3 regions of the Rhizobium sp. 768_B6_N1_8 genome follow, and region 3 is predicted to be linked to each of the others. Evidence: predicted binding sites of a transcription regulator. Region 3 holds the regulator's gene; each other region holds the start of a gene.
What was found. Region 3 encodes PhoB, which activates phosphate uptake and scavenging genes when phosphate is short. Its sites were predicted from a motif close to TGTCATNNANCTGTCAT; they were not measured.
Positions count from the first base shown of each region.

Region 1: a site for PhoB is predicted at 3,717-3,733, ahead of AB8B33_RS21285 (DUF2794 domain-containing protein). Genes of this name have one in related genera too.
Region 2: a site for PhoB is predicted at 5,014-5,030, ahead of AB8B33_RS13030 (DapH/DapD/GlmU-related protein). Genes of this name have one in related genera too.

Region 1 covers NZ_JBPWPV010000001.1:4,168,995-4,176,172, forward strand. Annotated here, with positions in the region: gene AB8B33_RS21270 (ABC transporter permease) at 1-1,709, shown strand, start outside; gene AB8B33_RS21275 (Bax inhibitor-1/YccA family protein) at 1,889-2,617, shown strand; gene AB8B33_RS21280 (GNAT family N-acetyltransferase) at 2,729-3,286, shown strand; gene AB8B33_RS21285 (DUF2794 domain-containing protein) at 3,293-3,694, opposite strand; gene AB8B33_RS21290 (DUF1223 domain-containing protein) at 3,967-4,707, opposite strand; gene acnA (aconitate hydratase AcnA) at 4,944-7,178, opposite strand, start outside.
Region 2 covers NZ_JBPWPV010000001.1:2,519,042-2,526,219, forward strand. Annotated here, with positions in the region: gene AB8B33_RS13010 (TCR/Tet family MFS transporter) at 1-1,135, shown strand, start outside; gene AB8B33_RS13015 (alpha/beta hydrolase family esterase) at 1,126-2,055, opposite strand; gene AB8B33_RS13020 (adenylate/guanylate cyclase domain-containing protein) at 2,230-4,005, opposite strand; gene AB8B33_RS13025 (hypothetical protein) at 4,401-4,892, shown strand; gene AB8B33_RS13030 (DapH/DapD/GlmU-related protein) at 5,069-5,701, shown strand; gene AB8B33_RS13035 (GFA family protein) at 5,734-6,159, shown strand; gene AB8B33_RS13040 (MBL fold metallo-hydrolase) at 6,307-7,178, opposite strand, start outside.
Region 3 covers NZ_JBPWPV010000001.1:152,739-159,916, forward strand. Annotated here, with positions in the region: gene pstC (phosphate ABC transporter permease subunit PstC) at 1-1,350, shown strand, start outside; gene pstA (phosphate ABC transporter permease PstA) at 1,347-2,669, shown strand; gene pstB (phosphate ABC transporter ATP-binding protein PstB) at 2,684-3,499, shown strand; gene phoU (phosphate signaling complex protein PhoU) at 3,544-4,257, shown strand; gene phoB (phosphate regulon transcriptional regulator PhoB) at 4,389-5,072, shown strand; gene AB8B33_RS00775 (pyrroline-5-carboxylate reductase) at 5,269-6,057, opposite strand; gene AB8B33_RS00780 (GcrA family cell cycle regulator) at 6,362-6,892, opposite strand.

The sequences.
Region 1 (7,178 bases), 4.0 Mb from region 3:
TCGGCGTCGCCAATGCCGTGCGCGCCTTCCTTGATGCCAAACGTACGACGATCGCGACCTTCAAATGCCTGGGCGCCCCGGCAGCCGTCGTGGTCTGGATCTATCTCTTCCAGATCGCCATCATCGCAGCAGCCGGCATCCTGATCGGTCTTGTGCTCGGCGCCTTGTCCCCGATGCTGGCTGCACAGTTCCTCGCCCAGTTCCTGCCGGTCTCTACCGATCCGACCCTCTATCCCGGCGCTCTAGTGCTTGCGGCCCTCTTCGGCATGCTGACGATGCTTGCCTTTGCCATCCTGCCGCTCGGCCATGCGCGCGAAGTGCCGGCAACCGCACTCTTCCGCGAGCAGGGTTTTGAGGCACGCCACCTGCCCTCCTGGCCCTATGTGTTACTCGCCGCGCTCTTCATGGCTGCGCTCGCAGGCCTTGCCATCTTTACCGCCTATGACCGCTTCATCGCAGTGATCTTCGTCGGCGCCATCATCTTCGCCTTCGTCATCCTGCGCCTCGTCGCAGCCTTGATCGCCTGGCTGGCGCGCAGAAGCCCGCGCGTCAACTCGCCGGCGCTGCGGCTGGCGATCGGCAATATCCATCGCCCCGGAGCACTGACACCCTCCGTCGTCCTCTCGCTCGGTCTCGGCCTTGCGTTGCTGGTCACCCTCACACTGATCGACGGCAACCTGCGCCAGCAGCTGACCGGCCGCATGAACGAGGGTGCGCCGAACTTCTTCTTCGTCGATATCCAGAGCGCCGAGGTCGATGCCTTCCGCAACCTGATCCATACCCAGTCCCCGAATGGCAAGCTGGTGGAAGTGCCGATGCTGCGCGGCCGCATCATCGCCTTCAATGGCCAGGATGTGACCAAGATGAATGTGCCGGCAGCGGGCCGCTGGGTGCTGAATGGCGACCGCGGCATTACCTACGAGGAAAGCCCACCGGAGAATTCCGTCCTTACCGAAGGCCAGTGGTGGGGCAAGGACTATAGCGGCGAGCCGCTTGTCTCCTTCTCGAGCGAGGAGGCGCATGAACTGGGCCTCAAGATCGGCGATACCGTCACCGTCAACGTTCTCGGCCGCAACATCACTGCCAAAGTTGCCAATCTGCGGCGGGTCGAATGGGAATCGCTGTCGATCAATTTCGTCATGGTGTTCTCGCCGAACACCTTTCGTGGCGCTCCGCATGCATGGTTGGCGACACTGACGGATCCCGCATCGACCGAGACTGAAGACGCCGCGATCCTGAAATCGGTGACCAACGCCTATCCGACGATCACGAGCGTGCGCGTCAAGGACGCGATCGATATCGTCAACCAGCTGGTCGGCGAGCTTGCGACTGCGATCCGCGCCGCAGCTTCCGTTGCACTGATCGCCTCCGTTCTCGTGCTGGCAGGCGCACTTGCCGCCGGAAATCGGGCGCGCACGCATGATGCGGTGGTGCTGAAGACACTTGGTGCGACGAGAACCATGCTGATCCGCGCCTTCAGCTATGAATATCTCATCCTCGGTGTTGCCACCGCCATTTTCGCGCTTTTTGCCGGCAGTGTGGCTGCCTGGTTCATCGTCAGCCGCATCATGCGCCTACCCTCCAGCTTCATGCCGGATGTCGCAGGTCTCACCCTTGTTACAGCCCTAGTATTGACCGTCGGTATCGGCTTGATCGGCACCTGGCGCGTCCTCGGACAGAAGGCAGCACCAGTTTTGCGCGAGCTGTAATGGGTGAAGGCCCCAAATCCCTTCACCTTACGGCGATTTAACCGAACGGCAGATTGCAAAGGCCTTGTTTGAATTGGACGAAAGCCTCATATTGTCAGCAGGCATGCTGGAAGCTCCGCAGCGGCGCCCGGGTCGTAAACCCGACACCGTATTTCCATCGGAGCTTGTAAGAGGAAACTATGGCTGATCTCCGTAACTATCAAAGCCGCGCACAAGCCGGCGAAGTGATTGATCAAGGCCTCCGCGCTTATATGCTCAAGGTCTACAACCTGATGGCGCTGGGTCTGGCGATCACTGGTGTGGCCGCCTATCTGTCATTCCAGTTCGCTTTCGCCAATGGCGAGCTAACTGCATTCGGTCAGGCTATTTATGCGAGCCCGCTTCGGTGGGTTGTGATCCTTGCACCGCTTGCTGCCGTGTTCTTTCTGAGCTTCCGTATTAACCAGATGAGCGTGGCTGCAGCGCAGACCACTTTCTGGGTCTATTCCGCACTGGTCGGGTTGTCGCTCTCGTCAATCTTCATAATCTATACGGGCCAGAGCATCGTACAGACCTTCTTCGTGACGGCCGCCTCCTTCGGTGCGCTGTCGCTTTACGGCTACACGACCAAGCGCAACCTGTCGGCAATGGGTTCGTTCCTGATCATGGGCCTCTTCGGCCTGATCATCGCTTCGATCGTCAACATCTTCCTGGCTTCGTCCGCCGTGCAGTTCGCGATCTCCGCGATCGGCGTGCTGATCTTTGCAGGCCTCACCGCCTACGACACGCAGCGCATCAAGGAAATGTATTTCGAAGCAGACGGTTATGACGTCGCCGGCCGCAAGGCCATCATGGGCGCGCTGACGCTCTACCTCGACTTCATCAACCTCTTCATGTTCCTGCTGCAGCTCATGGGCAACCGTAAGTAAGCAGGCCGGACTGAAAAACGAAAAGGCGGCTTCGGCCGCCTTTTTTGTTGCGGTCGGTTCGCTGGAGTGCTTCAACGTGAGCCTTCGTTCAACCGTGCCGATCGATACGAAATGCTCCCTCTCCTGCGCGACACCCTTCCTTCCGATCTTCCCGCCATTACTGAAATCTACCGCGAGTCCGTGCTGAACGGCATCTCGAGTTATGAAATCGTGCCGCCAAACGAAGCGGAAATGACGGCTCGCTACTCCGCCATTCGCGAGCAGGGCTATCCCTACATCGCCGCTACAGCCGAGGACGGAAGCCTGCTCGGCTATGCCTATGCCTCGGCATTCCGCACCCGTCCTGCCTATCGCTGGCTGGTCGAGGATTCGATTTATCTGGGCACGGAGGCGCGCGGCAAGGGTATCGGCAAACTACTCCTTGGAGAGTTGATTTCGCGCTGCACCGTCTCTGGCTTCCGCCAGATGACCGCCGTCATCGGCGGTGCAAGCCCGGCTTCTATCTCGCTTCACCGTTCACTGGGTTTTGAAGAGATCGGTCTGATGAAGGGCGCCGGTTACAAGCACGGCCGCTGGCTGGATACGATGCTGATGCAGCGCAGACTGGGCGAAGGAACGGAAACCCATCCCGATCCTGAGGCCTATCCGGGCACGCTGTTCAAGGGGTGATATCGCTTACTTGTCGACGAGCTTCAGCGATTTGTCGAAAACCTTCAGGACTGGCCCAAGCTCGTGGCCGCGCTTCAGGATCATGCCGTTGGTGTTCACGACCGAAAAGGCGCCCTGCTTGGCAGCAAGCTTCGGATTCTTCTCGATGCGGAAGAGCGGCATTTCGCCCGAGCGCTTGAAGACGGAGAACACCGCCTTCTCCCCCGTGTGGTCGATGGCATAGTCTTTCCACTCGCCTTCGCCCACCATTCGACCGTAGATCCACAGAATCTGGTCGAGCTCCCGCCGGTGAAATGTCACTGGCATCGGATCTTTATTTTGTCTGTATTCCTTGAGATCAACGACGGTTGAAGAGCTATTGTCGACGGAGCGGCTTTCGCCGTGTCGCAAATCCGGCGTATCTGTCATCAGACTCCCAAGACCTCCACGTGTGACAGGAGAGTGACAGTTTGCCCGAGCCGCGGCAAATTGCAAGGGACCGACTGTCACACTGGGGACGAAACCTGCTTTCTCCGGTGTGCCGCATTTCAGTCAAAACAGCGCCTCATTTCCAAGAGAACTATAGGCTCCAGTTTGGCGCCAGCGCGCCAAAGGGCCCGGCGGAGCGTATCGACCTTAACCCCAGCCCCGAATACGCTTGGCCGGGCCGCCTGACTTTCATCAACAAGTAGATGAAATCCTTAGATATTTTTTCCCGCCATGACGACTGTCGCGCCGAGGATCGCTCCCGGATCGCCGTTATCAGTCACGGACTGCAAGAGAATCGCTGATCCCTCGAGATCTGGTTTTTCCATCACGCTGGCCGGCAGAGTGAGCGTCGTTGCCTTGCCATCCCACATACCGACGGTCTCCACATCGGTCACGCTGTGGAGGTAGGAGATCTTCTGGCCGCTGTTTTCGCCCTTCTCGACGTCGATCGTTTTTTCCTTGTCGAAATAGACGATCACCACATTGGCCTTGCCCTGGCCGGCGCCGAGCTTGATCTCTAGTTGGTCGCCGCTCATGCGAGCGCTGACAGGCACGGTCAGGCCTTTGCCCTCGTTGGCATAGCCATTTATCTTGCCGTTGATGCCGGCAAGATCGGCGCCTGCGAGATGGTCACGGCCATTGACGATTGCCTGCGGCGTATAGACGTTGCTGCGGCCCATCATTCGGGCATAGCCGTACTGCCGCTCGGTATTTTCCTTCGAGCTCAGCGTGTCGGCCCAGCCGAGATAATTCCAGTAATCGACGTGATAGGCGAGGGCGATGACATTGCCCTGGCTGACGAGCTTGCGGAATGCGGCATCGGCCGGCGGACAGGAGGCGCAGCCCTGCGCCGTGAACAGCTCAACGACGCCTTTCGGCGTACCATCTTCGGCGAGGAGCGGACTTGCAAAAGCAAGCCCGGCGATCAGCGGGATCATAAAACGCGGGGACATTCACCAGCACCTCTTTTCCAGGGTCAGCAGCGGTCCTGAACTGCCGGCTCTGAGATATGAACGTACGAATAATCCTTCCGGGTCCAAACGGAAAGTCACGAACGGGTGAGACGGAGCCCCAGGCGGACGACGGCCGAAACACATCACCGTGAGCAGCGAAACAGCCTCGTTTTCCACAAAGAAAAACCGCCGGAAATTGCTCTCCGGCGGTCATTATCAGGCAAGTATCTTAACAATCAGGCTGCGAGATCGCGCAGAACCGTCTGCAGGATGCCGCCATTGTTGAGGTAGACGACCTCGTCCAGCGTGTCGACGCGCGACACCAGCGGAACGTCCTTCACCGTGCCGTCGGCATAGGTGATCTTGGCGATCTTCTTTTCGCGCGGCTTGATGTTTTCGAGGCCCTCGATGGTAACGAGTTCGTCGCCCTTAAGGTTGAGGCTCTGCCATGTCGTGCCCTCTTCGAAGACGAAGGGGATGACACCCATGCCGACCAGGTTCGAACGGTGGATACGCTCGAAGCTCTGGGCGATCACGGCCTTGACGCCGAGCAGGTTCGTGCCCTTCGCAGCCCAGTCACGCGAGGAACCGTTGCCATATTCCACGCCGGCGAAGATGACGAGCGGAACGCCTTCGGCCTTGTACTGCATGGCCGCATCGTAGATCGAGGTCTCTTCCTTGGACGGATAGTGGATGGTGTAGCCACCTTCCTTGCCGTTCGCACCGAGCATGAAGTTGCGGATGCGAATATTGGCAAAGGTGCCGCGCATCATCACTTCGTGATTGCCGCGGCGCGTGCCGTACTGGTTGAAGTCGGCAACTGCGACGTCGTGGCCAAGCAGGTAGGCGCCTGCCGGCGAAGCAGCCTTGATCGAACCGGCCGGGGAAATGTGGTCGGTGGTGATCTTGTCGCCGAAGAGGCCGAGAACGCGGGCGCCCTTTATGTCGGAAATGCCGGTGCCCTTCTTGCCCATGCCGACAAAGTAGGGCGGGTTCTGGACATAGGTCGAATCGTCGTCCCACGCATAGGTCTGGCCCGGGGGAACCTGAACGGCCTGCCAGTTTTCGTCACCCTTGAAGACGTCGGCGTACTTTGTTTCGTAGAGTTCGCGGGTGACGTACTTCAGGATGAATTCCTGAACTTCCTTTGAAGTCGGCCAGATATCCTTGAGATAAACCGGATTGCCATCCTGGTCTTCGCCGATCGGCTCCTTGGTCAGATCCTTCTGGACCGTACCGGCAAGAGCGTAGGCGACGACGAGCGGCGGCGAAGCGAGGTAGTTCGCCTGAACGTCGGGCGAAATGCGGCCTTCGAAGTTGCGGTTGCCCGAGAGCACGCCGGAAACGATCAGGCCCTTGTCGTTGATCGTCTTGGAGATCGGCGCCGGCAGCGGGCCGGAATTGCCGATGCAGGTCGTGCAGCCGAAGCCAACGAGGTTGAAGCCGAGCTTGTCGAGGTCAGCCTGCAGGCCGGACTTGGCGAGATATTCGCCGACGACCTGCGATCCCGGAGCAAGCGAGGTTTTGACCCACGGCTTGGTCTTCAGGCCCTTGGCAACGGCATTGCGGGCGAGAAGGCCGGCTGCGATCAGCACCGACGGGTTGGAGGTGTTGGTGCAGGAGGTGATGGCGGCAATCGCGACGTCACCATGGCCGAGATCGAAATCCGTGCCTTCGACCGCATAGCGGTTGTTCAGCTGACCGGGCTTCTTGTAGTCGGCATCCATCGAACCGGCAAAGCCGGTAGCGATGTTTTCGAGCGCGATGCGGCCTTCCGGACGCTTCGGACCGGCCATCGACGGCACGACGTCGCCGAGGTCGAGTTCCAGCGTGTCGGTGAAGACGAGGTCGGAACCATCACCGTCGCGCCACATGCCCTGGGCCTTCGAATAGGCTTCGACAAGCGCGATCCGGTCATGCGTGCGGCCGGACATCGTGAGGTAGTTGATGGTTTCGCCATCGACCGGGAAGAAGCCGCAGGTCGCGCCGTATTCCGGACCCATGTTGCCGATTGTCGCGCGATCGGCGAGCGGCATGTTGTCCATGCCCGGGCCGAAGAATTCGACGAACTTGGAAACGACGCCCTTCTTGCGCAGCATCTGCACGACGGTCAGAACGAGGTCGGTCGCGGTTACGCCTTCCTTCAGCTTGCCGGTCAGCTTGAAGCCGATAACTTCGGGCAGAAGCATCGAGACCGGCTGGCCGAGCATGGCGGCTTCAGCTTCGATACCACCGACACCCCAGCCGAGAACGCCGAGGCCGTTGATCATTGTCGTATGCGAGTCGGTGCCGACGCAGGTGTCCGGATAAGCGATCGTTTCGCCGTCCTCTTCCTTCGTCCAGACAGTCTGGCCGAGATATTCGAGATTGACCTGGTGACAGATGCCGGTGCCCGGAGGAACGACGCGGAAATTCTTGAATGCCTGCTGACCCCACTTCAGGAAGCGGTAACGCTCGCCGTTGCGCTGATA
Region 2 (7,178 bases), 2.4 Mb from region 3:
GCCCCACCTTCTTCAGGACGTGACCCAGACGCAGGACATCGCCTTCTATGTCGGCCTCATGACGGCGCTCTATGCGGCCATGCAGTTCGTCTTCGCCCCCGTGCTCGGCGCGCTCAGCGACACGATCGGCCGGCGCCCCGTGCTGCTGATCTCGCTTGCCGGTGCCGCGATCAATTACGCCATCATGGCCTTTGCGTCATCCCTCACTCTGCTGCTGATCGGCCGCGCCATCGCCGGCCTCACCAGCGCCAATATGTCGGTCGCCTCGGCCTATATCACCGATATTTCGCCTGCCGATCAGCGCGCGCGCCGCTTCGGCCTGTTCAACGCCATGTTCGGCGCCGGCTTCATCATCGGCCCGGTCCTTGGCGGGTTGCTCGGCGATTACTGGCTGCGCCTGCCCTTCATCGCCGCCGCCGTACTCAACGCCTGCAATCTGCTGCTTGCCCTCTTCGTCCTGCCAGAATCCCGCACACTTGAATCTTGCACACCGTCTCGCCAGAAGATCGATCTCGCCACGCTGAACCCGCTGCGGCCGCTGAAATGGATCGTCTCGATGAAAGGGCTGCTGCCCATCGTGCTGGTCTATTTCGTCTTCAGCGCCGCCGGCGAATCCTACGGCACCTGCTGGGCGCTCTGGGGCTTTGACACTTTCGGCTGGAACGGATTCTGGATCGGCCTGTCGCTCGGCGCCTTCGGCATCTGCCAGACCCTCTGCCAAGCCTTCCTGCCGGGGCCGGCAACCCGCCTGCTCGGCGAGCGCTGGTCGGTCATGACAGGCATCGCCGCCGCCGCGATCGCCCTCCTCGTGATGGCACTGGCCAACCAGGGCTGGATGATCTTCGCCATCATGCCGGTCTTCACCCTCGTCGGCATCGGCAATCCCGCCTTCCAGGCGCTCGCCACCCGCACGGTCGAGCCCGACCGCCAAGGTGAACTGCAGGGCGTGCTCGCCTCCACCGTCTCCCTCGCCTCCATCATCGCGCCGCTCGGCTTTTCATCCCTCTATTTCGTGACGCGACAGAACTGGCCGGGCGGCATCTGGCTCTCGGTGATCGCCCTCTACGCGATCGCAGTGCCGCTGGTGCTGATGAGCACGAGAACCCGTGGTGAATGTCTCGATCATCAGCGGTGAAACTCCCTGAAGAAGTTCCACACCTCAACCGCTGTCTCGATATCGCCGCTGCATCCCCCGAAACGAGGTCCATCTACCGGATCATCATGACCGGAGCTGGTATCGGACTTGGCGAGACGGGGCCAGCAATGGCCGCCGTTTTCGACGCGATACAACTGAACTCCCGTATCGGCCCGGCATCCGGACCATTGGACCAGACTGGCGCGGGTCAGGTCATGCGGGTCGAGATGCGGCAGCGCCGTGGCATTTTCCCCGGTGCACCCATCGATCCGGCGCCAATATTCCGTTGTCTCCGGAACGGAAAGCAGCCTACCGAATGAGCGGATATAACCATCGTAGCGCTGCACGTCATCATCAGTGCCGTTCACCATCATGACCGGCATGGCGTGGCCGGGCTTGCAGTCTTCGACCTGCGCTTCGTTTATCGCGCTGGCGACGGGAGCAATCGCTGATACCCTGTCAGGAAGCGCGCAGGCCAGCGTATAGGTCATCAGCGCGCCGAACGAGAAGCCCGTGGCATAGACCCTTGTGCCGTCGGCAATCTTCCGGCTCACCAGATCGTCTATCATGGTGCGGAAAAAGCCGATGTCATCAACCGGCTCGCCATTGATGACAGGCTTCCTGTTTTTGATATTCCAGGCACCGTCGATCGCTTCCGGATAAAGGGTGACGAAGTTCTCGCTGTCAGCGACAGCATCAAATCCGCTGTTTTTCTGGAAATTCACGGCCTTGTCGTCTGACCCGTACATCACGATGACAAGCGGTGCGGGGTGTCCTTCCGCTCCCTTGGGAATATGCAGGATCGCCGTGCGGTCCACGCCCTGCCACTTGTAAGTCAGAACTTCATCGGCATGAGCGGCCGTCCAGCCGAGAAGAAAAAGGAAGGCGGCGAATGGCAGGCGGAGCAATGCGCGGCACATGAAACATTCCCGCTTTCGAACGAAAATACAGCGACGAAACATAAGTCATTCGGTGTCGCTGGCAATGACCGAAAGTAGCGACGCCTAGGGACACGATGTCGCTTCCGGCGGATCGTGGACGAGGCGCGAAGTCCGCTCCCGTCCCATCGGTTTCCCGCAAGATCGAAAACACCCTCAGCGCTCAGGCAAGCCCGCCTGTCGCAAACCCTCGGCGGTCTGGGCCGCCCATTGCGGCACCCCCTGAAACACAGGCCTCGACAAATAACGCTCGATCGTAAAATGCGGCTCGATCTCCATGAGCTTGCCCGCAGCCCACCGGGCCGTCTTCACGTCGCCGCTCATCGCCGCCCAGGCCGCCATCATCCGGTAGCACCAGGTCACGTCGGGATGTTTGTTGACGACCTCCCGGGCAATAGCGACGGCCTGCGAAAGGGAGCCTGCCATGGCGAGCGACAGGGCCATGCCCATGCGCATATTGAAGGCGAGCGGGTCTGCCGGGCTCAGCGTCAGCGCCCGTTCGAACCGCTCCGTCGCGCCAGTCTCGCCCTTGTAGCTTGCAACCCAGCCATAGCGCGCCCATGCCCAGGCATTGTTCGGGTCGAGCGCCAGCGCCCGTTCAAGATAGGCCGCCGCCCGCTCCTGATCGCCGCAATGGCTGAGTGCCCCGCCGACGGCGGTCAGCGCGGTCGGATCATCATCGATGGAGCCCACTGCGGCTTCGACAGATTTTAAAGCCCGCTCCAGATCCCGCTCCGGTTCTTCGGTCCAGATGTAGCCAAGGTGCTGGGCGTAGCACCATGCCAGAAATGCGTGGGCGCGGCCGTAAGCAGGGTCGATCGCGATGGCATCCAGAAGCAGCGGTATTGCCCGCTCGTTCGTCGCCTTGCTCTGGCCCCAGAGATACGGGTAGGCGCGCATGACAAGATCATAGGCGCGCAGGCTGCTGGGTGGCTTGCGCTTCGACAGCTCGGTTTCGGCACTCTGGATGGCCGGATGGATGGCGCCGGTCACCTGAGCCGCGATCCTGTCCTGAAGCTCGAATATGTCCTCGGCCGCGCCCTCATAACGCTCTGACCAGAACTGCATGCGCGTCTCGGTATCGACCAGCTGCACGGATATCCGCAGCCGGTCTCCTCCCCGCCGAACCGTACCCTGGACCACGTAATTGACGCCGAGTTCCCGGCCGAGGTCACGCACGTCGACGAAGCGTCCCTTGTAGGTGAAGGCGGACTGGCGCGCGATGACGAAGAATTCCCGAACGCGCGAGAGCGCCGCGGTGATTTCCTCCACGACCCCATCCACGAAATACTCATCGCCCTGACCGCTGAGATTGTCGAAGGGCATGACGACGATCGACGGCTGGTCTCTGCCGAAGCGGGGCGCAAGTGATGGTGTTGACCTTGGCCCTTGCCCGGCCTCCCCGCTTTCAGCCGCCTCCTGCAGCCAGTCGACCCGAAAGACGGAAATCGGCCTCGGGATATTCTTCATAGAGCGTTCGCCAAGGCTCGTCAGCGTAAACGGCACCTTCCCATAGAGATGCTCGCGTACCGACCCGGAAATGCATATGCCTGACGGCGGCGCCATCTCCTGCAGGCGCGCGGCGATATTGACGCCGTCGCCAAGCAGATCGTCACCCGACACAATGACGTCACCCAGATTGACGCCGATGCGGAACTCCAGGCGGCGATCCCCAGGGATGTCTTTTGGATTGCTCGAGAGGCGTCGCTGGATTTCGACCGAGCACCGGATAGCCTGAACAGCGCTTGCGAACTCGGCGACAAACCCGTCACCCGCAGTGCCGAAGATGCGGCCATCATGCTCGCCCACTATTTCGGCGATCTGACTGAGGCACGCGTTGAGAGCACGAACCGTGCCCTCCTCGTCCAGCGCCGTAAGGCGGCTGAAACCGGCAACATCGGCGGAAAGGATGGCTGCGAGCTTTCGATCCACAGCAGTGATTGCTCCGGCGGCGTATCATACCGTTGGATGAATATGCGCGGATTTCGCCAAATTCATAGAGTTTTGTCGCAAAGGGGACCGATGAACAACCACCTTTGGCATGGCGTATCGCGGTGCTCCAACTCCTGTAGGCCCCAAGCAGACTGAGCTTTGAGGCGCACTGCCAAACCTGCCGAGCACAGGAAGCGCCCGGGCTGTGCAAACGCAAGGGCATAGGGCTTGGCCAGAGGCATTTATACCGCCAGAAGTTATGCGTATTTTTCGATATTCAATTTTACCGATAGTTTTTGGCGCCTGTTAATAGCCGGCTGCTAATCAGTCGTCATCGCAAATGCCTGTGGCCAAAATCGCTGTGATCGAAATCATTATGAAGTCGGAATTTTGAAATGAGACTTTTGAAAAAGCTTGTTGTCGTCACCGCCTTGCCGATGCTGCTTTGCGGCTGCGGCGCAGCCAAAACTCTTCAGGCTGGAGCCGCCAAGCTCTCGGATGACCTCGGGACCGCCCTGACCGCCCCCTATACCAAGATCGACAGCCAGTGGCGCGGCAAACCGATCGCGAAATTCGAAGACAAGTTCGGGGCGCCGACGGACCGCAGCGTTGCAGGCGGAGCGCCCGTGCTGACCTGGCAGCGATCGCGCATGGTGCGGATACCCGCAAGAACCTATGACCAGACGGAATACATCGGTAACATGGTCCTCACCAAGCGGATCTTCTCACCGGAACATGATCAGGAAGTGTCCTGCACCGTCGCCGTCACCGCAAAATCCGGAATGATCACGCGGGTGAAGCCGCTGAGCGACAGGGTCGTTCCGGTTGGCGAAGACGGGTTCTTTCCGTCGAACACCTCGACCTGCCAGATCATTTTCGGGCTGTGAGGGAATAGCGCGAGCGCAATGGACGCGGATCACGCCTTCTGCGCAGAAATCTTCGGCACGGTCGGCGGACTGGCAACCCATGGCCCATTGAACACGTGCGCCGATCATCGCGGCGTTCTTGCGTCACATATCCTTCACCGTTCCCGATTAGGCAGACCGAAATCCGGAGACTGCCCATGGACTCGACCACCCAGCCGAACCGCCCCAAGATCGCCGAAACCGTCATCCACCCGACCGCTACCCTCAGGGATTCCAGCATCGGCAAATGCTGCGAGATCCTGGATAATACCTCCCTGCACACGGTCGAACTCGGGGATTACTCCTATCTCGGACAGCGCTGCATCGTCAGCGATGCAACAATCGGGAAATTCTGCGCCATCGCCGCAGAAGTCAGGACCGGCGCACCCAATCACCCGATGGACCGCCCGTCGATGCACCGCTTCACCTATTGCCCGGAATATTACTCCGCAGACGCCGCGCGCGATCACTCCTTCTTCGCCGAGCGAAAGGCGGACCGCGCCATCATCGGCAATGACGTCTGGATCGGCCATGGCGTCATCGTGCTTCCGGGTGTGACGGTTGGAGACGGCGCCGTGCTCGCGGCAGGCGCGGTGGTGACCAAGGACGTTGCGCCCTATACGATCGTCGGCGGCGTTCCCGCCAGGTTCCTGCGCGAGCGCTTCTCGCGAAACGTTGCGGAAAAACTTGCCGCGATCGCTTGGTGGGACTGGCCGTTCGAGACCATCATGGCACGGCTCGCCGATTTTCAGTCCAGCGATATCGAAGCCTTTTGCGAGCGCTGGGCCTAGTTTGGGAATTCATTGAGAGAGACAAGCGGATCATGAGCGACGAGAGACATGAGCATAATGCGGCCTGCCACTGCGGCCGCGTCAAATTCCGGCTCCGGTTGGCGGACGAATTCAACACGATCCGCCGCTGCACCTGCTCTTACTGCCGCATGCGCGGCGCCATCGCCGTCTCAGCCGATCTCAAGGATATCGAATTTATTCGGGGCGAAGACAACCTGACGCTCTATCAATTCAATACCCGCACGGCGAAGCATTATTTCTGCAAGACCTGTGGCATCTATACCCATCACCAGCGCCGCTCGAATCCGAGCCAGTTCGGCATCAATGTCGCCTGCATCGAGGGTATCAGCCCCTTCGACTTTCCGGACGTGCAGGTCATGGATGGCGTCTCCCACCCCTCGGATTCCGGCACCAAGGCGAGGGTCGCCGGCATACTTCGCTTCGAGCCGACAAAGTGAGATCATGCCGGGCGAGCGCTCTTGCCCCGGAAGCGGCTCCAGCGGCATACGGCCGCCAAAATGAAACGAGGCCCAGGCATTCGCCGGGCCTCGCTGATTGAGCCGGATATGTGCCACGCTCAGCTGGTGCGGCGTGACACGACCCCGTCAGTAGTCCCAGAAGATCGGCACCCAGCGAAAGGCTTCGCCGTCGACCGCCACATGGCCGATGGACGGGAACGGCAGGTGCGTGGCCACCAACAGTTCGCCGGTCGCCGCGAGCTCACGCAGAAGTCGGATACGAACGCGAACCGCCTCTTCGGGGTCGTGTTCGAAACCGTTGAACCAGTCGGGATGTTCGAACCCGACCGCAAACACGGCGTCGCCGGCAAACATCAGCTTGTCGCCGCCGGAGGCCACGCGGACCACGCTGTGCCCGGGGGTATGGCCACCGGTGCGGGAGACGACGACACCCGGCGCCACCTCGTATTCTTCATCGAACAGCCGCAGCTGGTTTTGGTACTCCTTGGCGAACCGCTTGGCGGCTGCCCGAAGCGCGTCCGGAAAGCCCGGCGGCATTGAGACGTGAGAGAAATCGGGCGCCTCCCAGAATTTGACCTCGGCGGCGGCCACATGGATGCGCAGGTCCGGACGCAGCCGTTCCTTCACCCCTTCGACGAGCAGCCCGCCAACATGGTCCATGTGCATGTGGGTCAGCACCACGTCGGTCACGGAACCAAGATCGATGCCTGCGGCCTCCAGTCGCTTGATCAACTGTCCGGCCCGCGGCAGGTTCAAGTCCGGGTCGATCCCGAGCCCCGCATCGACGAGGATGGTCTGTGCGCCGCTACGCACCACGACCACGTTCAGCGACCAGTCGAAAGCGTCCGGCGGCAGGAACATGTCGCCCAGCCAGCCGGCCCGCACCTTCGGGTCGGCGTTGTGTCCCAACATCGCGGTTGGCAGCGGCAGAACCCCATCGCTGACCACCATCACCTCGATGTCGCCGATATCAAGCGCATAGCGCGACGGAACCAGCT
Region 3 (7,178 bases):
TCCTATGCCGCGATCTGGGCTGTTCTGCCTTCCCTGATCGTTCTGTTTGCCTGGCTGGCTATCAGCCCGGGCATCATCTCTTCCTCCGTTCGCGGCGCCTTTCCTGACGACGTGAAGGCGCAACCGGTCGTCCAGCAGGACCTCGCCTACAGCATGGTCGCCACGGTTGCCCGCGGCATGAACCTGCTGACCTCGGATGAGGTTTCCTCCTTGTCGAGCAATCCTGCGGGTCTGCAGGCAAAGCTCAGCGAGAAGGGCGTACCGCTCGCCGGCGAGCCGCAGCCCTACATGATCGCTGCCGCAAAGACCCTGAACTCGGAGAGCATGACGAGCCGCGTCATCATGACGGCGATCGTGCTGCTCATATCTGTCGCAGGTGCTTTCTATGCGCTGCGCTCCGTTGCTCCGCGCTTCCGTGCCCGCAACCGTGTCGAGCGCGTTATGCTCTGGGCGCTGCTCGTTGCATCCTCCATCGCCATTCTGACGACGATCGGCATCGTGCTCTCGATGCTGACAGAAGCGAGCCGCTTCTTCGCCGTCGTTCCCTTCGTCGACTTCTTCTTCGGAACGGTCTGGGATCCGCGTTTTGCCGGTGCGGGCAGCTCCTCCTTCGGCCAGTTCGGGCTCATCCCACTCCTGCTCGGCACGCTCTATATCGGCCTGGTCGCCATGCTGGTCGCCGTGCCGGTCGGCCTCTTTGCCGCCATCTACATGGCCGAGTATGCTTCTTCGAGAGTGCGCTCGATCGCCAAGCCGCTTCTCGAAGTGCTCGCCGGCATTCCGACGATCGTCTATGGCTTCTTTGCACTCGTCACCGTCGGGCCGTTCCTGCGTGATTTCTCGGCGCAGATCAGCGGTCTTTTGAGCGGCAGCTATACGAACTTCATCCAGGCACAGAGCGTCATCACCGCAGGCATCGTCATGGGCATCATGCTGATCCCTTACGTTTCCTCGCTGTCGGACGATATCATCACCGCAGTTCCGCGGGCACTGCGTGACGGCTCGCTCGGTCTCGGCGCCACACGCTCCGAAACCATCAAAAAGGTGGTCTTGCCCGCAGCCCTTCCCGGTATCGTCGGCGCGCTGCTGATGACCGCTTCGCGTGCCATCGGTGAAACCATGATCGTGGTTCTGGCCGCCGGTGTCGCCGCCCGTATCCAGATCAATCCCTTCGAGCCGATGACGACAGTGACCGTCAAGATCGTCAACCAGCTGACCGGCGACCTTGAGTTCACCTCGCCGCAGACGCTGGTTGCCTTCGCACTTGGCATCACGCTGTTCTGCATCACGCTTTGCCTCAACATCTACGCGCTCTATATCGTGCGCAAATATCGGGAGCAGTACGAATGACGAATATTGTTTCCCCCGTCGCCGGCGTTACCGTTTCTAAGGCGCCCGCGCGTCGCGATATCGGCATCAAGCGTCGCTACGCTGCCGAGCGCCGGTTCCAGGCCTATGGCATCGCAGCCATAGCATTCGGCCTCGTCTTCCTCTTCATTCTGCTTTGGACGGTCATCAGCAACGGCTATACGGCCTTCCTACAGACGTCGATCACCCTGCCGATCGAATTCTCCGAGAAGACGATCGACCCGGACAACAAGCGTGCAACCGACCCTTCGGTGCTGGTCGCTGCCAACTATCCGGTTCTGCTACGCGACGCGATCGTCAAGCAGCTCGGCATCAATGCCGCAAGCCGTCCTGACGTGCGCGATGCATCCGCCATGCTGTCCAAGGGGGCGCCCATTCAGCTGCGCGACATGGTCGTTGCCGACCCGTCGATCATTGGCAAGACCGTCAATATTACAGTGCTTGCAGATGCCAATATCGACAGCGCCAACAAGGGCCAGATCAATCTTTCGGTCGATGAGAAGAACCGTAAGGTCAACGACAAGCAGGTTGCCTGGATGAATGAGCTGAAGGCGAGCGGTGCTCTCCACAAGACGTTCAACACCGGCCTCTTCGTCAACGGCAATTCCAGCCGTCCGGAAGCCGCAGGTCTCGGCGTCGCCCTCATCGGCTCGCTCTACCTGATGCTGATCGTTCTCGTGCTTTCGCTGCCGATCGGCGTCGCTGCCTCGATTTACCTTGAGGAATTCGCGCCGAAGAACAAGCTGACGGACCTGATCGAGGTCAATATCAACAACCTCGCCGCCGTCCCGTCGATCGTCTACGGTCTGCTCGGCCTGTCGGTCTTCATCAACTTCGCCGGCCTGCCGCGTTCGGCACCGCTGGTCGGCGGCCTGGTGCTGACGCTGATGACGCTGCCGACGATCATCATCGCCACGCGTGCAGCGCTCCGTGCCGTGCCGCCGTCGATCCGCGCGGCTGCCCTCGGCCTCGGCGCCTCGAAGATGCAGATGGTGTTTCACCACGTGCTGCCGCTTGCAATGCCCGGCATCCTGACCGGCACGATCATCGGCCTTGCCCACGCACTCGGCGAAACTGCGCCGCTGCTGCTGATCGGCATGGTCGCCTTCGTCGCCCAGGCGCCGAGCAGTCCACTCGATCCCTCCACGGCGCTTCCGGTTCAGGTCTACATGTGGGCCAACGAAGCCGAGCGCGCATTCGTGGAAAGAACCTCGGGTGCCATTATCGTCCTGCTCCTGTTCCTGATCGTCATGAACATGGGAGCTATCCTCTTGCGTCGTCGCTTTGAGCGCCGCTGGTAAACGGAGTAGAGATCATGAACATGTTGACGGAAGCTGCAGTTGAGAAGGCGCTGGACCAGAAAATGAGCAACGTCCCGTATAAGATGATCGGACAGGATGTCTCCGTTTATTACGGCGAGAAGCGCGCGCTTTTCGATGTCAATCTGAACGTCCGCGAAAACACCGTGACCGCCCTGATCGGCCCGTCGGGCTGCGGCAAGTCCACCTTCCTGCGGTCGCTGAACCGCATGAACGACACGATCGATGGCTGCCGCGTCACCGGCAAGATCACGCTCGACAGCGACGATATCTACGATCCTGACATCGACGTCGTCGAACTCCGCGCCCGTGTCGGCATGGTGTTCCAGAAGCCGAATCCGTTCCCGAAAACAATCTATGAAAACGTCTCCTACGGACCGCGCATCCACGGCCTCGCCAAATCCAAGGCCGACCTGGACCAGATCGTCGAGACGAGCCTGCAGCGCGCCGGCCTCTGGAATGAGGTCAAGGATCGCGTGCATGAATCCGGCACCGGCCTTTCCGGCGGTCAGCAGCAGCGTCTGTGCATCGCACGCGCCGTTGCCGTCAGCCCGGAAGTCATCCTGATGGACGAGCCCTGCTCGGCGCTCGACCCGATCGCGACTGCCAAGGTCGAAGAGCTGATCCATGAGCTGCGTGAAAACTACACCATCGTCATCGTGACGCATTCCATGCAGCAGGCCGCGCGCGTATCACAGCGTACGGCCATGTTCCACCTCGGCAACCTGGTCGAGGAAAACGACACCGACAAGATGTTCACCAATCCCGACGATCCGCGCACCCAGGACTATATCATGGGCCGGTTCGGCTGATTTTGGCGATGTGAAGCCTTCCCGATTTTCGAGGACAAAGCCCCATGGCATCGACACATATTTTTTCCGCTTACGATGACGATCTGAAATTCCTGTCCCGGCGCATTTCCGAGATGGGTGGTCTTGCCGAACAGATGGTCGGCGAGGCCGTCCGTGCGCTGGTCAACGGCGACACTGCGCTCGCCCAGAAGGTCATTTCCGACGACGTGATCCTTGATCACGCGGAACGCGAAATCAACGACAAGGCGATCGTCACGATCGCCCGTCGCCAGCCGATGGCCTCCGACCTTCGCGAGATCATGGGTTCGATCCGCATCGCCGCCGACCTCGAGCGTGTCGGCGACCTCGGCAAGAACACCGCAAAGCGCGTCATCGCCGTCCAGAGCACCGGCGTTCCGCGCAAGCTCGCCCGCGGTCTCGAGCATCTCTCCGAACTGGCGCTCGTCCAGCTCAAGGAAGTGCTCGACGTCTATACGACGCGTTCTGCGGACAAGGCCAAGTCCATCCGCGAGCGCGACGACGAGATCGACGCGATGTACACCTCGCTGTTCCGCGAACTCCTCACCTACATGATGGAAGATCCGCGCAACATCACGAGCTGCACGCATCTTCTCTTCTGCGCCAAGAACATCGAGCGCATCGGCGACCATGCGACCAACATCGCTGAGACGATCTATTACATGGCAACCGGCGCCCAGCCGGAGGGTGAGCGTCCGAAGGACGACAGCTCCAATACCGTCGGTGCGGTGACGGAGTAATCCGGACCTGCCAATTGCGTGCGCGCCCTGCGCTGGGGCGCGCAAAGGTCGCAGCCAATTCCAAGTTTCTGCATGGTCCGTTGCTTAAATCACCCCCGGTTTAAGGATCATGCATTAGGAGACTGACACGCATGATCCCAAGAGTTGCAGTTGTTGAAGATGAAGAGGCGCTGAGTGTGCTTCTCCGCTACAACCTCGAGGCTGAAGGTTTCGAGGTGGATACGATCCTCCGTGGCGACGAGGCCGAAATCCGGCTTCAGGAGCGCACGCCGGACCTGCTCATCCTTGACTGGATGCTGCCGGGCGTTTCCGGCATCGAACTCTGCCGCCGGCTGCGCATGCGGCCGGAGACCGAGCGCCTGCCGATCATCATGCTGACGGCACGCGGCGAAGAGAGCGAACGCGTTCGCGGTCTCTCGACCGGCGCGGACGACTATGTCGTCAAGCCCTTCTCCACGCCGGAACTCGTTGCCCGCGTCAAGGCGATGCTGCGACGCGCCCGTCCGGAGGTTCTCTCCACCGTTCTGAAGTGTGGTGATATCGAGCTCGATCGCGAAACCCATCGCGTTCATCGCAAGAGCCGCGAAGTGCGCCTCGGCCCGACCGAATTCCGCCTGCTCGAATTCCTGATGTCGTCGCCGGGCAGGGTCTTCTCCCGCTCGCAGCTTCTGGATGGCGTCTGGGGCCACGATATCTACGTGGACGAACGTACCGTCGACGTCCATGTCGGGCGCCTGCGTAAGGCGCTGAACTTCTCCAACATGCAGGATGTCATCCGCACCGTCCGCGGCGCGGGATATTCCATGGAAGCCTGATCCGAGTGATCGGAGGTCCAGACGGGTCGCTCGCTTGCCGGGCGGCCCGTTTGCTTATCTGGTGTCCTTCTGAAGAAACAGCGATGGGTAGGCCCGCCCTGTCCGTCGAGCTTGAAGCGACCTGTCTCGGCGAAGCACAGCTTCTTCTGGAAGCCGACACTAGGCGCCGAAAGCGAACTTCAAGAGGGTTTGCTTTCTACAGACGAATGCGTGCAAGAACTCGATCAAGAGCCTTTTGCAGAGCCACAGCGCCACCGAAATCGCGAAAGTCTTCGAGCACCTGTTCATTCAATCCGCCCTTGGTCGAATGCTCGCCGATGAGTTCATCAAAACTCGCGACAGGTTTCGAACGGGCAGCATGGGCGAGGCCGGAAAACAATTGACGGAGGTAGGCGTCGCCAGCCGTTCTCGAAAGCCCTTGGCTCTGCAGCCAGGTCGACGTCGCGTCCAGGATGCCGAAATAGGTGGCCATCAGGCAGCTCGCCACCGCGAGAAGTTCGAACTCAGGTCTGTTTTCAACCTGGATCGCCGTTCCGAGCGCCGAAAAGAGGGCGTGGGAAACCTCGTCGGGCGGGTAGATCGCAGTCGCGCCCTGAAGATCTGCGATGAACGGAAGTGGAATTGCCAGGCTCAGGCGAACTGGCTGATCGATCCACGCCAGCAGTTGATCCATTGGCGTGGCCGCGACGAAGCTGATGACATGGTGGCCCGGCCGAAATCGGAGCGAGCGGATGACCTCCTCGGCAATTTGCGGCCTCACCGCCACAAATACGAGATCGGATCGGTCGAGAACATCCTGGTTCCCCAAAGCGATCGACACATTCCGGTTTGCCGCCGCAAGGCGGGCGGCGACGCTTGCGCTGCGCGGTGACAGCACGATCGGTGTGTCGCGAAACGCTGTCTTGCCCAATCCGGTGACGACGGCCTCGGTAATCGTGCCCGTCCCGACGAACCCCATTGTCATCCGCTTTGGATCGATCTCCATTGGCACCCCTGACCGACTGTTTGCGCCGTGCTACTCCACGAGAATACCGCATCTGCATCAGAAAATCGCGTTACAGCGCCATGACCACCGTTCCATGCCAGCCTGGGGCTGAAACACATCGGTGGTGTTGGCCACGTAACTTCGCATTGTCAGGCATGGTGAACGACCGGCAGAGATCGGCCTCCGGCAGATAGTCGTGGTCAGGAGCGGTTTTCCAGTCCTCCTGTGCCGGCTAAAAAAATCACCCCTCCGCGCATAGGCGAGGAGGGGTGATGGTACGTTGCGTCTGTTGGAAGATCGCGGGTCAGGCGACCCGGACAGCCTTGCGGCGTTCGCTGACCGGCTGGTAGGCGAGGCGCTGGTGATAGTTGCAATAGGGCGAGGAATCCGGGGAGTCGCAGCCGCAGAAGTAGAAGTCGTCCTTCAGCGGATCGCCGACCGGCCACTTGCAGGTGCGCTCCGTCAGTTCCGTCAGGCCAAGGCGGCGTGAAATCGGCACGACCACATTCTTGGCCGGCACGTATTCCATTTCCTCGACCGTTTCGATCTCGATCTCTTCCTTCAGCATCGTTGCGCCCTGCTGGCGGGTAACGGTGCGGGTGGTGATGCGAGACGCATAGTTCGGGGCGCGCGGAGCCGACGTATTGCGCTTCGTTGCGCGCGCAGCGGTTGCCGTGCCGCCGGCCTTGGCGCGGCCGGGAAGACTGAGCCGGTGAACCTTGCCGATAACAGCGTTTCTACTCACTCCGCCAAGCTGCGCAGCGATCTGGCTGGCGCTCAGCCCCTCTGACCAAAGCTTCTTGAGCTTCTCGACACGCTCGTCTGTCCAGTTCATTGCCCTGTCTCCACCTTTCGCGTTGGTGATGGCAGAATCCCTCACCGTTGCCTCGGAAGTCTCCGAAGCAAGAAACGCCTGATCAATTTTGGTGACTAGTTCCGCCGCATGCAGTCTAGTAATTGAACTTTAACCTAGTGTGAGCCTGACTCTGTGACAAGAGTCGCGTGAATCCGATGAATCCGAATTCGGGGTTTTCCCCAACTTGCTTCCCCGGAGAGTCATTTCTGCAACATTAGCTGTTGATAGACCTGCAAGTCTGATTTGAGGCTTGACGCATGTGCTA